Regions from separate parts of the Lactobacillus sp. WILCCON 0058 genome, predicted to be linked through region 2. Evidence: a T-box and tRNA genes for the amino acid it is inferred to sense, from the RefSeq annotation. Region 2 holds a T-box; the other regions hold tRNA genes.
What was found. The T-box of region 2 lies ahead of leuS (leucine--tRNA ligase). A T-box ahead of a tRNA ligase gene usually reads a tRNA of that ligase, here a tRNA-Leu.

Region 1 (5,374 bases), 1.2 Mb from region 2:
GGTTGACCGGTAGTTCTGCTCCAATTTGACAGTTTGGGCATTCTTGTAGTCATGCTCAAAGTTGAGGATGTTTTCCATGTTGGCTCCCCGCCAGCCATAGATTGACTGGTCGGCATCCCCGACAACGCAAATATTGTGGTAGCCGTCAGCCAGCAGACGGCAGAGCTCGTACTGGGCCTCGTTGGTGTCCTGGTATTCGTCAACCAGAAGATAGCGGAACTTCTGCTGGTAGTAGGCCAGGGTATCAGGGCTGGCCTCAAAAAGGGTCAGCGTCTGCATGATCAAGTCGTCAAAGTCCAGGATCTGGTCTCTTTCCAAGCTGGCCTGGTATTTCTTGTAGACGTCGGCGACGACTTTTTCAAAAGGACCGACCGCGCTGGCCTCGTACTGCTTCGGGGTCTGCAGGCGGTTCTTGGCATTGGAGATCTGGCTCAAGATGTTGCGGGGCAGGTACTGCTTGGGATCCAGGTCCAGCTGGCGGAGAATGCGCTTGACCAGGGTCACCTGCTCTGAAGGGTCAGCGATGGAGAAGTCCCGGTCATAGCCGATCAAGTGGCCGTCCCGGCGGAGGATACGGACGCAGAGAGCGTGGAAGGTGGACATCCAGATGCTTTCGGCCTGGTCGCCCAGGAGCTTGACTTCTCTTTCCTTCATTTCTTTAGCGGCCTTGTTGGTGAAGGTGATGGCCAGGATGTTCCAGGGAGCAACCCGCTTTTCTTCCACCAAGTAGGCGATCCGCCTGGTCAGAACCGAGGTCTTCCCACTGCCGGCCCCGGCGATTACCAAAAGGGGCCCTTCAGTCGTCTTGACTGCCTGGACCTGTTGCGGATTCAAACCTTGTAAAATCGTTGCTTCAGACATGCTTTTCCCTTTCAATAAATCAAAAAACTTAGCTTATCCATTATAGCAAAAAAAGCTGCCAAAAAGCTCTGGCAGCCTGGTCAAACCTGCTTAATTATCGTACTTATTCAGGTTGTATTGTTCAATTAAATTGATGAGTTTGGTCGAGTAGTCCGGGTCGGTGGCATAGCCGTCGGTGACCAGGGCCTTGGCCTGGCTCTTGTAGTCCTTGGCCGCCAAAACATCCTTGTACTGGTCCTTGTTCCAGCTGGTTCCCTGCTGGAAGAGGCGGACGTGGGCCCGGATAGAGGCTTCATAAGAGTCATAAATCTGGAAGCGGGCCTTGACGGTCACCCACTTACCATTGGTGTACTCCTTGGTCGTCATCACGGCCGAAGTGTTAGGGTTAGTCCCTTTAACTCCGAAGAGGTTGTTGTACTTCTGGGACAAGTCGCTTTGCCCGTAGTTGCTTTCCAGGCAGGCCTGGGCGATGGTGATGCTTGGCAAAAGACCGGTCCCCTTGTCAACCTTTTGGGAGATCGGCCCCACCTTTTTGATAAAGGCCTTCTTTTGCCGCAAAAGCTTAGCGGCTGCTTCCTGCTTGGCCAGTTCAGCCTGGCGGATCTGCTCTTGCTCAAGGGCCTGGCGGCGGTAGTAGCGGAAGGCCACGAACAAGCCCAGGCACAAGAGGATGATGGCAAAAACGCGGACCACGAGGATGGTGGTCGTCTGCTTGCCCTTACGTGTTTTTCTGTGTCCAGCCATACTTATCACCTTTCTAGCGCCGCTTCAGTCGCTGCTTGAGGGGCGCGGTAATGAGCGGCGTGATCAAGCCGCTGAAGACTGCTTCCAAAACGCCATTGACGGCCAGGGCCGTAAAGAGGATGACCAGCAAAGACTGCCCGCTCTTGGCCCCCAGGGCTAAAGCCAGCTTCTGGGGATGGCTGAAGTAGACCAGGTCAGACAAAAGGATCACCATGAGCGTATTGACCGCTGAAGCTAAAAGGCCGCTTAAGGCGTAAGCCAGAGGCCGCTTGCCCTCCCATTTATCAGCCAATTGCCCGGCCATGCCCGCTGCCCAGCCGGCCGCGACCCGGGGCAATAAGGCAATCAAGGGGTTCTGGAAAAGGAGAATGGTAACCAGGCCGTTTGGAGCAGCATATGCCCTGATCAAGCTGGTTAAGCCCCAGACCAGGCCAAAGGCCGCGCCGGCTTTAGGTCCTCTTAAAGAGGCAAAGACCGCGACTGTCAACGGAATCGTGGTGATGGCCGGCAGGCCCGGCAAAATCGTGATGTAACCCACATTGGGAATAAAAGCTTCCAGCAGCAGAATGGCCACAAAGACCGCGCTGATCGTTAGGTTCAGGGTCTTCTGTCTGGCTTCAGAATCGTACATTTAGACATCCTTCTATTCATCTTGCATTGCGTTCTATCCATTATAACAGATTGGAGGAAAAGCAAGTTTAAAGAATCAACAAAAAAGGAGCCGTTTCACAACGACTCCTTATCTTAGTGCGGACGAGAAGACTTGAACTTCCACGACCAAAAGCGGTCACAAGATCCTTAGTCTTGCGCGTCTGCCAATTCCGCCACGCCCGCAAATACATTTAATATTTTAGCAAAGCTGCCCTCATTTGGCAAGGGGGCCAGCGATTTTTTCCAATTTTCCCCGGCAGCGGCCACAGAAATACTTCTTGACGTTGACCTGCCGCTGGCGCCAGTAGTCCTGCCCGCATTGCCGGCAGCGGTAGTGCCAGCGGCTTCTTTTGCTCTCCTCTAGTCTTGGCGCATAGCGGCTGCCGCCCACCTTTTTCAAGAGCAGCTTGAAGTCCCGGTCCCTGTGCTGATAGCCCAAACCTGCCAGGTGGAGGTGGTAGTGGACCAGTTCATGTTTGATGATGCCCGGCAGATAATGAAGGTTTTCTTCCTTAAGAAAGAGCGGGTTAAATTCCAGGTGATGGTCAGATAATTGGTAGCGGCCACCGGTAGTCTTCAGGCGGCGGTTGATTTTCGCTTGGTGGAGAAAGGGCCGGCCAAAGGATTCAAGGGAGATCCTTTCGACCAGCTGCTGCAGTTCTTGTTCATTAATCATGGGATTATTGTAGCTGGTCAGGGCAGAAAAAGCCAACTTTTACTCTTCGGCCAGCAAGATCCCGTCTTTCATTCTTAAGCGGCGGTCGTAGACCAGGCCGGGAATTTCGTCGTGGCTGGCCACGATGACGGTCTTGTTTTCGCTGCGCAAGTCTTCTAGAAGCTTAACGAACTGGTCGACCCCTTCCTTGTCGATCCCCCGAGTTGGTTCATCCAGGAGGATGATGTTCTGGTCTTCCATCACGGCCTGGGTGATCCCCAGCTTCTGCCGCATCCCGACTGAGTAGTTGCCGACGGCTTGCGGGTTGTCCGGGTCCAGGTCAAAGGCCTTGAGCAGGTCCCGGGTCTTTTCGGGCTGGAAGCGGTGGTTGAAGTGGCCTAAAAAGGTCAAGTTGTCCCAGGCAGTTTCATATTCAATAAAGCCAGGGTTTTCGATCAAGGCACCAAGGTAGTCATCCTTGTCAGTGTGGATCTCCCCGCTGTCAGCTTTTAAGAGGCCGACGATGATTTTGAACAGGGTGGACTTGCCGCAACCATTGACACCGGAGATGTGGACCAGTTCACCCGCTTTGGTTTCTAAAGAGATGTCCTTTAAAACGGCCAGTTTTTTAAAGCTCTTCTTAACATGTGACACTTTTAACATACAAACTCCTCCTCGACTTAGAGTATATACATGTGGTGGATGGCCCGCCAGAGTGGGTCATAAATATTAGCGTATTTTGGCAAAAGCCAGGCCTTCTCCAGCCAGTAATGATAAAGAATTGGCAAGGTGCTGCTGATGACAATGATAAAAAACGGAAATTTCGCCTTGATGCAGGACAGGACCAGCATGAAGCAGACAATGAAGAGCAGGTAGTGGGCCAGAAGCAATAGGCTGCCAGTTAGGGCTGATCCAAAGCGAAAGAGCGGATTTTTGCCAAAGAAATATGGAAATATAGAGAAAAACAGGTAGATTGCCAGATCCAAGGCTAAGAGCTGGGCCAGGCGCTGGTCAAAAAAGTTCATCTTTCCCCGGGGAGCCAGCAGGGGGCGGACCGAACGGAAAGAGAGGATTTGAATTGCCGCCATGACGGTCAAGGCTGGCTGGATGTACAGGCTGATCAAGTTGGCATTCAGGTAGTACATGGGCATTTCACCCTTCCCGCCGTCTAGGGCAAACTGCAGGCCGCACCATAAGCTGACCGCAAAGTCCAAAATGAGCGTCAAGGCGATTAAACGTTGATAACGCGCTTTTAACATAAGCTATCCCCTCTCCACATTCTTCAAGTACCAAAGTCTTAGTAATACAGCCGTCAGCGCGATGTAAAAAAACGCCGTCGTCACGTAATTCAGATAGAAGATTGCGGGGGTGGGCAAACCTGCTATTCCCTTTTCCAATGGATTAGTGATATTGGTAATATCCCAGATATTGGAAATATTGGTCAAAACTCTTCCCACATCTGGAGCAAATTTTTCTTGCAAAATAATCACGAAGCCAATAACCGGCCCCAAAGACAAAGCTATGCTTACTTTGTTGATAAAAAGAGCCACGCTCAAAATAAACAAAGCATAAATTCCCCAACCAATACCGTTTAGGATGATCTTAATTAGCAAGTTCGCCAAGCTGTTCAGCGAAAAGTAGCCATACCCACCTTGCAAAATATCATTGCTAAACGCTGTATAAATGAATGGATGATAAAAAGTGTTGATCATCAGAATTTCAAGCAAACATCCTAGCCAGTACAGGCCAGTTGCTCCCCAAAAAGTATATCCCATGCACTTTTTAAAGAAGCTTTTCCAACCTGTTCGTCCAATCACACTGTACAATTCATGATTGTTTTTGATGTAGATTGCTAAAGCTGAACCTATAATAGGCAAAAGCAAAAAAATCGCAATGGAGCCAATCATAGTTTCATCAGTTCCATAAGGTTGAACTGTGTCGAACAAGTAGTTAAAAGCGTAATTATCAGTTGCTGATACAGGAAGGTTATCATAGATCGCATACTCCACTTGCCCTGCTATGATTAACAGGTACGCAACAATTCCTGTGATGATTAATCTCTTAGTTTTAGTTAACATTTTCCTCGCAAAATATAAAAAGGCGAAAGAGCATCTCCACTCATTCGCCTTTTGCTCACACCAATTAGCTACTTGTAATCTGCACTAAAGTGAAACTTCACTCTTGTTGAATGTGGATCATCCTTTTCTGTTCGAGCATCTCCCCAATACTTACGGTCTCTTAATCCAGTATTGTTAGCTGCATGAACAGTCTTGTTTTTCTTTAAAACGACCGTATTCGATCTTCTTTGAGCCTTATTGTTGATCAACTTCACCTTAATAACTCTGTTTGAGCCAGGAAGTGCGTCACCATTGAATGAAGCATACGATGATTGAGTCTGCTTAACATTAGGATTTCCCCAACTGCTCCATCTCCCATAGGATGACACATCTTCGGCACTAATAG
Region 2 (5,374 bases):
GACCTTCTTGATCTCCTTGCCTTCCAAAAATTCCTTGACGTGCGGCAGAGCGGTTGCGGCTGCTTGGGCTTCTTCTCTGCTTGCATCCTTGGCGATTTGGAAGTTGCCCCGCTTCTTGCCGTTGACCGTAACAGCCATTTCAACCGTGCTTTCAACCAGCTTGCTTGCGTCGTAAGTTGGCCAGCTAGCAAACTGCACGCTTTCGTCGTGGCCGAAGACATGCCAGATTTCTTCCATCATGTGCGGAGCAACTGGCGCCATCAGCTTGACGAAGCCTTCAGCGTATTCCCGCGGAATCTTGTCGACCTTTTGGCAGGCGTTCATGAAGACCATCATTTGGGAAATAGCAGTGTTGAAGCGCAATTCTTCAAAGTGTTCCGTAACGACCTTGACCGTTTCGTTGTAGATCTTGTCCAGCTTGCCGTCGTTTTCGTCACTGATCTTTTCAGACGGGATCGGGTCCAGGTCCAGGTCGTTGACAAAAGTCCGCCATACCCGGTCAAGGAACTTCTTGACACCGGAAGGACCGTTGTCGTCCCAGTCGATTGAAGCATTCAGTGGCCCCATGAACATTTCGTAAGTCCGCAGGCTGTCTGCACCGTATTCGTCAACGACATCGTCTGGGTTGACCACGTTGCCGCGGGACTTGGACATCTTTTCATGGTTCTTCAGGATCAAGCCCTGGTTGTAGAGCTTTTGGAACGGTTCCTTGGTTGGCACGACACCCAGGTCGTAAAGAACCTTGTGCCAGAATCTAGCGTAAAGCAGGTGCAGGGTCGCGTGTTCTGCCCCGCCGATGTAGAGGTCAACCGGCATCCACTTCTTCAAGAGTTCCGGGTCTGCCAGAGCCTTGTCGTTGTGCGGGTCGATGTAGCGGAGGAAGTACCAGCTTGAACCAGCCCATTGCGGCATGGTGTTGGTTTCCCGCTTGCCCTTTCTGCCGTTTTCGTCAACAACGTTGACCCAGTCAGTCAGGTTAGCCAGCGGGCTTTCCGGAGTACCAGATGGCTTGATGTTGGTTTCCTTTGGCAGACGCAGCGGCAATTCGTCTTCTGGAACCAAAGTGGTTTCCCCGTCTTCCCAGTGGATAACCGGAATTGGTTCACCCCAGTAGCGCTGACGGGAGAAGTTCCAGTCCCGCATCTTGTAGTTGACCTTCTTTTCGCCGACGCCCTTTTCAGTCAGCCAGTCAACCATCTTGGCCTTGGCTTCTTCATTGCGGAGGCCGTTCAAAAATTCTGAGTTGACGTGGGCACCGTCGCCAGCAAAGGCTTCCTTGCTGATGTCGCCGCCTTCAACGACTTCCTTGATTGGCAGGTCGAACTTAGTGGCAAAAGCGTAGTCTCTTTCGTCGTGGGCTGGAACAGCCATAACTGCCCCGGTCCCGTAAGTTGCCAGTACGTAGTCAGAGATCCAGACCGGCACTTCTTCCCCGTTGACTGGGTTGATGGCGTAAGCACCAGTGAAGACCCCGGTCTTGTCCTTGTTCAAGTCAGTTCTTTCCAGGTCAGACTTGGATTCGATGGACTTGATGTAGGCATCAACTGCTTCCTTTTGTTCTGGCGTAGTGATTTCCTTGACCAGGTCGTTTTCCGGTGCCAAAACCGTGTATGAGCAGCCAAAGAGGGTGTCTGGCCGGGTGGTGAAGATGTCAAAGCTCTTGTCTGAATCCTTGATCTTGAAGGTTACTTGAGCCCCAACTGAGCGGCCGATCCAGTTTCTTTGCATTTCCTTGATCGGTTCTGGCCAGTCCAAGTCATCCAGGTCATCCAGCAAACGGTCAGCGTAAGCGGTGATCTTCAGCATCCATTGCCGCATCTTGCGCCGGTAAACCGGGTAGCCGCCCCGTTCAGTCTTGCCGTCGATAACTTCTTCGTTGGCGACAACCGTGCCCAGGTCTGGTGACCAGTTAACTGGCACTTCAGCTTCATAAGCCAGGCCCATCTTGTACATTTGTTCAAAAATCCACTGGGTCCACTTGTAGTAGTTCGGGTCAGTGGTCTTGATTTCCCGGTCCCAGTCATAAGAGAAGCCCAAAGCTTGCAGCTGCTTTTTGAAGTGGGCAATGTTTTGGTCAGTGAAAGTAGCCGGGTCGTTACCAGTTTGCAGGGCGTATTGTTCAGCCGGCAGGCCGAAGGCATCCCAGCCCATTGGGTGCAAGACGTTGTAGCCTTGGGCCCGCTTCATTCTGGCCATGATGTCAGTAGCCGTGTAGCCTTCCGGGTGACCAACGTGCAGCCCCTTGCCTGATGGGTAAGGGAACATGTCAAGTACGTAGTACTTTGGCTTCTTTGGGTCAGTCCCAGTCTTAAAAGTCTTGTTTTCCAGCCAGTACTTTTGCCACTTCTTTTCGACAACTTTATGGTTGTACATCTGCTAAATCCTTTCCTAAAAACAAAAAACGCCCTATGTTCAAACATAGGACGAATTGTTTCGCGGTACCACCTAAGTTCCACGCTTTCGCGTGACACTCAAATGTTTCTTAAAGCGAAACAACACTTTGGCATTGTCCGGGTGAGTTCAAAATTTCTCTTTCAAGCCTCGCAGCCACCGGCTCTTCTCTGAAGAAAGAAAAATTTCTACTACTCCCTGCCCTTTATTATTTTCTCTATAACGATTATACTTTACCACATGGCCAAAATTTTACAAGGAGAAAAATTAAAAACAATTGAATACGAAAGAAAATAAAGTTAATTATCAGCCGCTTTTAATTTTTGGCGGCGCCTTCAGCATCTTTTTTGCCTATTGGGTCTACCTGATCGCCAGCAAGAATCCCTTTATCAAAACTTTTGACACGGTAGTCTACAATGCCATCAGAAACAACAGTCCAGTCGAAAAGCAGCTGACCTTTTACTGGACCCAGCTTGGCAACACGCTAACCATCACGGTCTTTACGGTGATTCTGGTCCTTTTCCTGATCTACCGGCGGAACTATATCCACGCCGTCTTCGCCAGCTTGACCATGATCGCGGCTAATTACTGCAACTCGGTTATCAAGAACATCATTCAGCGCCAGCGGCCCCGGATGGACAAAACGGTTCACGCCGACGGCTTCTCCTTCCCGTCTGGCCACTCAGTCGGCTCTATGACTTTGGCCTTGGTCTTGATCGCCTTGATCGTCGTCCTGGTAAAAAAGAAGCCGCTGAAATACTGGTTGATAGGCTTTTGCGTCTTCTTCACCCTGTCGATTGGCTTTACCAGAATGTACCTGCACGTTCACTGGCCAAGCGACGTCTTAGGCGGCTGGTGTGAGGGCCTGGCCTTCAGTTCCCTGGCTAGCTGGCTCTTTTTCAAGGCCTTGGACAAAAAGAATAAACTAAATCCTTAATAACAAAAAATCTGCTCACCAGTCCGTGAGCAGATTTTTGTTTGCATTCAGATTTTTGCCTAGTCCTTCTTCTGCCGGTAGATATGGTTGAAGACCAAAGACAAAAGCAAGGCAATCAAAGAAACGATGTAGATCCCCCGCATGGCTGAGTGCAGGATTTCCCGCAAAGGAGCCAAAACGGCCGGATCCAGGCTTTTAGCCTGGGCTGGGGAGACAATCTTGTTCATCATCTCACTGGTCAAGGAAGGGTGCTTTTTGAGCCCGCTGGCCACGACCGCGTTGAAGGTCATCCCGTAAAAGACCATCATCACGGTCTGCCCCAGATACTTCATCAAGGTGTTAAAAGAAGTTGCCACCCCTACCTGGCTCTTGTCGACCACCATCTGGGCCCGGACCTGGCTGGCCGTGGCGATGCTGCCGAAGCCAATCCCGTTGAAGACGGCAATCAAGCAGAAGACCCAAAATGGCGTGTAGGTTGGAATCAAGATAAAGGCCAGGTCAGCCCCAAGCAAAAGAAAGAGTGAGGCGTCAAAGAACTTCTGCGTTCCCCACCGACCCATAAGGTCGCCGGCCAGGAAGGATCCACAGACCCATAAAAGGGAGCTTGGCGTAATGGCAAAGCCGGCGATTGAAGCGCTGACCCCGTTGATCCCCTGCAGCCAGGTCGGGATATAGAATTCAAAGCCGATCACGACCCCGGACACCAGGAGCTGTAAGATGTTGACCGACAGAAATTCCTTGTCTTTCAAAATGCTGAAGGGAATGATCGGGTCAGCGGCAGTTTTTTCCACCTTGACAAAAAGGCAGAGGCTGACCAGCATGATTGCCGCCAAAGCCAGCAAGGTCCAGCTGAAGCCTTTTTCCAGACCCTGCAAAAGGAGCATCAAGGAAAGCAAAAAGATGACTAAGCTGAAGCTGCCCTTGAGGTCGATCTGTAATTTGTTTTTAGCAATATCCTCATGCAGGTAGAAAGCGACCAGCAAAAAGGCGATCAAGCCGATTGGCACGTTGATCATAAAGACCCAGTGCCAAGACAAGTGCTGGACGATAAAGCCGCCTAAAAGCGGAGCGATAACTGAAGCCAGGCCCCAGAAACCCGAGGTCAGTCCCAGCATTTTTGCCCGCTTGTCAATGTCATACATGTCGGCTAAAACGGTCACCCCGGCTGTCTGAATAGCCCCTGAACCAAGGCCCTGCAGGACGCGGAAGATGATCAATTCCACCATTGAATGCGAAAAGCCGCAGAGGGCTGAGCCGAGCACAAAAAGTCCGATGCCAAATAAAAAAACTGGCTTGCGTCCTACGCTATCAGCCAGTTTCCCATAAATTGGCGTTGAGACTGCCGTCATCAGCAGAAAGACAGACACCACCCAGCTCATGATTGCCAGCCCGTCCAAATCGGCGATAATGGTTGGCATCGCGGTCGAAACAATGGTGCCTTCGATCGCGGACATAAAAGTGGTGATAAAGACAGCGAGCGTGACCATTTTCACGTTTGTTTTCTTCATTCTTTTCTCCAACGAAATTTATGTTACGTTATGTCTTACGTGTATTCAGTTGTCGTAAAAATATTACTTGCGGCCGTTAACGAAAGCTCGGAGAGCTTCAGCCTTGTCGGTCTTTTCCCAAGGCAGATCGATGTCAGTGCGGCCAAAGTGGCCGTAAGCAGCCGTCTGCTTGTAGATTGGCCGGCGCAAGTCCAGCATCTTGATGATCCCGGCTGGCCGCAGGTCAAAGTTAGCCCGGACAGCTTCGGTCAAAAGCTGGTCGCTCACCTTGCCGGTCCCGGCAGTATCAATCATGATGGAAACCGGGTGGGCTACCCCAATGGCGTAGGCCAATTGCACTTCACAGCGGTCAGCCAGGCCAGCAGCTACAATGTTCTTAGCCACATAGCGGGCAGCGTATGAGGCGCTTCTGTCGACCTTGGTGGCGTCCTTGCCGCTGAAGGCACCGCCGCCGTGGCGGGCATAGCCGCCGTAAGTGTCGACAATGATCTTGCGGCCAGTCAAACCGGCGTCGCCCTTTGGCCCCCCGATAACAAAG
Region 3 (5,374 bases), 770 kb from region 2:
AATTTTAGCTGGAAAAAAGTTTTTGGTAATGGGCGTGGCCAACAAGCGGTCCATTGCCTGGGGCTGCGCTGAGCAAATCAAGGCCCAGGGCGGGGAAGTGGTCTACAGCTACCAAAATGACCGCCTGGAAAAGAGCCTGCTCAAGCTGGGGATAGCGGCAGACAAATTGGTTGAATGCGATGTAGCCAGCGATGAGAGCATTGACGCGGCTTTTGACCAAGTGAAAGAAAAGTTTGGCCAGATCGACGGCTTGGTCCATGCGGTGGCTTTTGCCCCGAAAAACGAACTGGAAGGGTCCATCCTTAATTCCAGCCGGGAAGGCTACCTGACTGCTCAAAACATTTCCAGCTATTCCTTGATTGCCGTGGCCAAGGCCGCCCAGGAAAAGGAACTTTTGGCCCCTAAGGCTTCAATCGTTACCTTGACCTTTATCGGGTCGGAAAGAGCCATTACCAACTACAATACGATGGGGATTGCCAAGGCGGCTTTGGGAAGTTCCGTCCGCTACCTGGCCCGGGACCTGGGCAAGACTGGCAGCCGGGTCAACGCGATTTCCGCCGGGGCCATGAAGACTTTGGCCGTAACGGGGATTGGCGGGCACAAGGAACTCTTAGAACAGTCCCGGTCCTTGACGGTTGACGGGGTCAATGTGAGCCTGGAAGAACTGGGCAACTGCTGTGCTTTCTTGCTCAGCGACCTGTCCAGCGGCCTGACTGGCGACATCATCTATGTTGACAAGGGCGTTCACCTGTCCTAGGAGGCAGTGATGGAGATATACAGCTATCCAGTCTTGCCTTCTACGCAGGATTTGGCCAAGGAGCTGCTCAAAAAGAAAAAGCCGCCTTTTGCCGTTAGTGCAATTGAACAGACGAAAGGCTATGGCAAGCAGGGGCGAGCCTTTTATTCGCCTAAAAATGGCCTTTATCTGTCAGTTTGCCTGGAAAAGCAAGAGAATCCCTTGCTGACCCTGGCGGTGGGGACGGCAGCAGCCGATTTTTTACGGGCCAGGTATGGACTGGAAATCGGCCTTAAGTGGCCCAATGATCTCTATTTCCAGGGGAAAAAAGTTGGCGGCATTCTGACTGAGCAGGTGGCAGGCGGGATAGTAGTCGGTCTGGGCCTTAACTTGGGCTCGGAACTTCCGGCCAATCTGCCCCAGGCCGGCCGCCTCTTGGCCGCGGGGGATTTTGATCCGCTTTTGGCAGATGATTTGGCCTGTGTCATTTGCCGGGCAGGCCGCCGGCAGGATTTTCTGCCCCGCTACCGGGAATTGAGCATCTTGCCTGGCCGGGTGGTTACTTTGAAAATCGCTGGGCGGACCATCTCCGGCATTTGCGCCGGCTTTGACGACCAGGGCCGGCTCTTGCTGGAAAAAAGCGGAAAGGTCAGTGCCTGGTCCAGCGGGGAAGTAATTAAGACAAGTTTTTTGTAAAAAGCCCTTCCCTTTTCCGAAAACTTTTGCTATTATAAATATTGTCATCGGAAAGCCCACTTGGCGGAATTGGCAGACGCGCAGCGTTCAGGTCGCTGTTCTGGCAACAGAGTGAAGGTTCGACTCCTTTAGTGGGCATGACTTAAGCAAGCAGGAATGCTTGCTTTTTTGTTTTCTGTTTTTCCTTCTCCTTTTCAATTTTCTACTTTATCTTTTATTCCTTACTTCTACTCCATACTTTCTATCTCTATTTTATTTTTTAGGTCCAAAAAGAGCTCCCGGTATTCGGGAGCTCTTTTGCTTTAGTTAAAGTTATGGGCTTTTTTGGCGACCAGCTTGTTTTTCTGGAAGGTAACGTAGAAGTTGGCTTGCCCGTCGCTCTTGAGGCCACTGGTATAGAGCCAGAGGACGACTTCAGAATTGGAATAGTCGGATTCTGAGTAGCCATTGGGCTTGCCGACAATGGCTTCGACTTCTTCTTGGGTCATCCCCTTCTTGAGGGACTTGTAGTCTTTTGGCGTAATCTTTTTGGACCGGTTGACTACAAGGCCGGAAATCTGCTTGGCGATCGCCACCCCGTTGGCGAATTCAACGGCCAGGTTGGAGCCGGCGCTGCCGTTTTGGACCCCTTCCCAAGTGTAAATGGTGGCCTTCAGCTTGCTGGTGTTGGCCTTGCTCTTGGCGTCAGCTTCCCGGCCCAGGAGGTCAGTTACCTGGCTGGGGGTGGACCCGGTCTTTTCAACGACCTTGATCTTCTTGTAATTAGTGAGATTAATTTTGTTGCTGGTCTGCTTGACGACATTTGAGCTGGAAATTGAGCTCGCTGCCTTCTTGGCGCTTTCGCTGTCTGTCGTGGTCTTTTTGCTGGAGCAGGCGGTCAGAGCCAGGGCAGCAAAGGCAATCAAGAGAACTTTCTTTTTCATGACACCCTCCGTTATTTCGTTCTTGGATTTTCATCCCTTTTATTTTAGACAGTAAAGGCTCCCTTGTCCACGCCGGCAAATAATTCTTAAACAGATTAAATAGGACTTTTGATAACCCAAAAGAAATAAATCTATTTTAAACAAAAATGATATTACCCTTGTTAGCGCTGTATACATAATACAATATGGATTAGAATAATATATAGAAGTGCGATTAACTAATAAGAATGACTGAAGCGAATGCAATTTTTTCAAAAAATAAAATGGGGGATTGAAAAATGCGCAAGGAAGCAAGGAAAAAGAGAAAGCTGGACAAGACCGGCTGGGGGATCTTGACCATCGTTATTGCTATAGCAGTGGTCTTAGCCGGCTGGCTGACCTACCGGGCCGTGCAAGTAGCCCGCCTCAGTCGGCAGGTGGACGTCAAGGTGGACGGCACAAAAGAGCTGAAGAGCGGGAAGGCTTCAGCCAAGCTGCTGGCAAAATATGAGGCGGCTCAGCCCGCTGACCTTCTTACCAGCCAAACTGCCGCGAAGAAGCGGTCCGCTGTTCTGGTCTTTGCTGGTTTAACCGACAGCCAGGAAACAAATGAAAAAATTCTGGATTACCTCAAAAAAGCTGGCGTTTCGGCAGCTTTTGCCCTGCCAGCCGCCCGGGCGCGGGAAAACGACGTGATGATCAAAGACCTGGTAAAAAGCCGCCAGCAGCTGATCGGCAGCGGGATTATGGGAACAGAAGGCAGCCAGGCAGCCGAAGTCTTGCTGCCCAAACTGCAACTGGCCAAAAAGAGTCTGGAAGCTGAAAGCAGGCAAGAGATCAAGCTGCTCTATTTGCCTGGCAAAGCTGACTACTTGGCCAAGGCGGCTGCTACTTGCGGCTACGAGGCCCTGGTTTGCCCGGAAAATTCTGACTTGCTTGACCGGCAGACTTTTACCAAGGAAAGTCAAGTCAAGAACTATGTCCAGCAATTGTCCGGCCAGCGGATCATCGTGGTCAACCTGGCCGGCTTAAAGGGGCCTGTCCACCAGGAGCCAGCTGTCAAGGTCGCTAAACCGGCCCTGGACAAGCAGGCCCAGCTGGCTGACCAGCAGAAGAAAAGCAAGAAGGAGCTGGAAATCGACCAGGTCGTCCGCTTGCTTTTGCAAGACTTAAAAGAAGAAAAAATTCCCTGCCAGCCTTTAAGCAGCCTCAAGCCGGTTAAGTCCTCCAGCTATATCAAGGCCCAGCTGGCTGACGATGACCAGCAAGCCACGCTTTACCGCTATTCTTTGACCAATAAGCAAGAAGTGGCCTTGGTGATTGGGCCGCTGCATCAGGAGAGCAGCTACCGGAAATTTAAAAAAGTATTGGTTAAAGCAGGAATCCCGGCAACATTTTTAAGCGATGAAAAAACGCCAGATGCATTGATTAAGCAGATCAAGGAAGCTGGCTATGACCTGCAGCTGGCCAGCCAGACTGCTTTAACAAATAATTGGACGGCTTATCAGACTTTGAAAAATGGGCAAGAGCGACTCGCGAAAACTTCCAAGCCAGCAGCTTACGTTTTGAAAAAGAGCGACCAGACCAGCGCCGTCAGACGGGCCTGCTGGCAGACCGACCTCACCCCGGTTGCGGAAAATTCAGCTAAAGAGCTGAAACCCGGCCGCTATATCTTTTTCAAGGCAGGACAAGCAGGTAAAATGGCCGCTTTTGCCAAGCAGGGCAAGAAAGCTGGCTACTCTTTCACGACCCTGGCCAGCTTAGTCAAAAATCCTGCTATCAAGGCCCTCAGTCAGCAGGAAATAGCTAAAATGCGCAAGGAGAACCAAGGGCAAAAAGATCAGCCGCTTACGCAAGTGCTGACGACTGAGCCGGCCCTGTCTTTGCTTTTGACCAATCTCAGCCACTCAGCAGTTGACCAGGAAGTGGGGCAAATCGTCAAGGACCGGGATGGGGCCGCGACTTTCGCTGCTTCTTTTGGCGAACTCCAAGATGAGGCCTTGACTATTGAGCAGCTTTTAAAAGAGGGGCATGAATTGGCCCTGGTTTACCAGGAGAGCAAGGCTTTTCCAGCTACTTTCAAGGGAGCCAGCCAGTACTTGCACAATTGCCTCGAATACTGCCAATGGCGCTTTAATTACCAGCCAAAATTAGTGGTCGTTTCTGGCAAAAAGTCCAAGGCCGAAGTCTTAGAAGCTATCAAGGCGGCCAAGCTGACGGCCATTGCCCCCAAGCAGGCCTTGATCAAGGCCAAGAGCCAGGACAGCACTTTTTCCAGCCTGGCTAAAAACCGGCAGGAAGTTGCCAAGCTCCGTTTTAACCGGGGGGCAATTGAAGGAATCAACCTGGGCTATTATGAGGCGGACCAGGTCCGGCAAAAGGGGGAGAAAACCGTCATGGGGCAGATGGTGCAAGACCTGCTGAAAGACAAGTTGGATGCCATTGCCTATCATCCCCGGGGCAAAAAGATAGAAGCTGCCAGCCGCTACAAATTGAAAACGGTCAGCCAGCTTAAGGCTTCTAAAGACTGCTACAGCTTTAACGACAAAAAGAGCCAGCTGGTAGAGGCAGACAAGCGGAACTTGACCAAACTGAAGCCTTATTGGCGGGAGTTTGCTTATCTGGAGCAGCACTATGTTGGCAGCAATTTTGTCACCTCCCCGGTCAAGATGCCGGGCTTTGACTACTGGGAAACTAACCGCCTGGATCAAGTTGGCCGTTTGACAAACGACCGCGTTCTCTTTTTGACTTTTGACGACTGGGGCAGCGACGAATCCATCAATAAGATCCTGTATGTTTTGAAAAAGCATCATGTCAAGGCAACCTTCTTCGTCTTGACCGAAAACGTGGACAAAAATCCCAACCTGCTGCGGGCAATCGCGGCTGATGGTCATGAAATCGCCAGCCACTCCAACTCGCACTGGCCCCTGGCGGCTAGCCAAAAGGGCAGCTACCGCAATTTGACGGCTAAGGAGACCGCGGCCATGCGCGAAGACCTGGCTCAGTCTTACCAGAAACTGAACAAGTATGTCGGTAACGT

Region 1: it encodes a tRNA-Leu, which carries the amino acid that the T-box ahead of leuS (leucine--tRNA ligase) is inferred to sense. The anticodon was not compared.
Region 3: it encodes a tRNA-Leu, which carries the amino acid that the T-box ahead of leuS (leucine--tRNA ligase) is inferred to sense. The anticodon was not compared.

The regions. Positions count from the first base shown of each region.
Region 1 is NZ_JBUBHM010000001.1:459,700-465,073, reverse strand. Features, by position in the region: gene pcrA (DNA helicase PcrA) at 1-861, opposite strand, end outside; gene ACYVUU_RS02300 (glycoside hydrolase family 73 protein) at 952-1,605, opposite strand; gene ACYVUU_RS02295 (ECF transporter S component) at 1,619-2,236, opposite strand; tRNA gene ACYVUU_RS02290 (tRNA-Leu) at 2,354-2,439, opposite strand; gene ACYVUU_RS02285 (SprT family protein) at 2,471-2,932, opposite strand; gene ACYVUU_RS02280 (ABC transporter ATP-binding protein) at 2,972-3,574, opposite strand; gene ACYVUU_RS02275 (hypothetical protein) at 3,592-4,062, opposite strand; gene ACYVUU_RS02270 (hypothetical protein) at 4,174-4,989, opposite strand; gene ACYVUU_RS02265 (choline-binding protein) at 5,058-5,374, opposite strand, start outside.
Region 2 is NZ_JBUBHM010000001.1:1,693,151-1,698,524, forward strand. Features, by position in the region: gene leuS (leucine--tRNA ligase) at 1-2,373, opposite strand, end outside; T-box leader at 2,417-2,599, opposite strand; gene ACYVUU_RS07765 (phosphatase PAP2 family protein) at 2,669-3,328, shown strand; gene ACYVUU_RS07770 (MDR family MFS transporter) at 3,388-4,836, opposite strand; gene metK (methionine adenosyltransferase) at 4,900-5,374, opposite strand, start outside.
Region 3 is NZ_JBUBHM010000001.1:926,755-932,128, forward strand. Features, by position in the region: gene fabI (enoyl-ACP reductase FabI) at 1-757, shown strand, start outside; gene ACYVUU_RS04490 (biotin--[acetyl-CoA-carboxylase] ligase) at 767-1,432, shown strand; tRNA gene ACYVUU_RS04495 (tRNA-Leu) at 1,487-1,570, shown strand; gene ACYVUU_RS04500 (DUF3862 domain-containing protein) at 1,735-2,355, opposite strand; gene ACYVUU_RS04505 (polysaccharide deacetylase family protein) at 2,634-5,374, shown strand, end outside.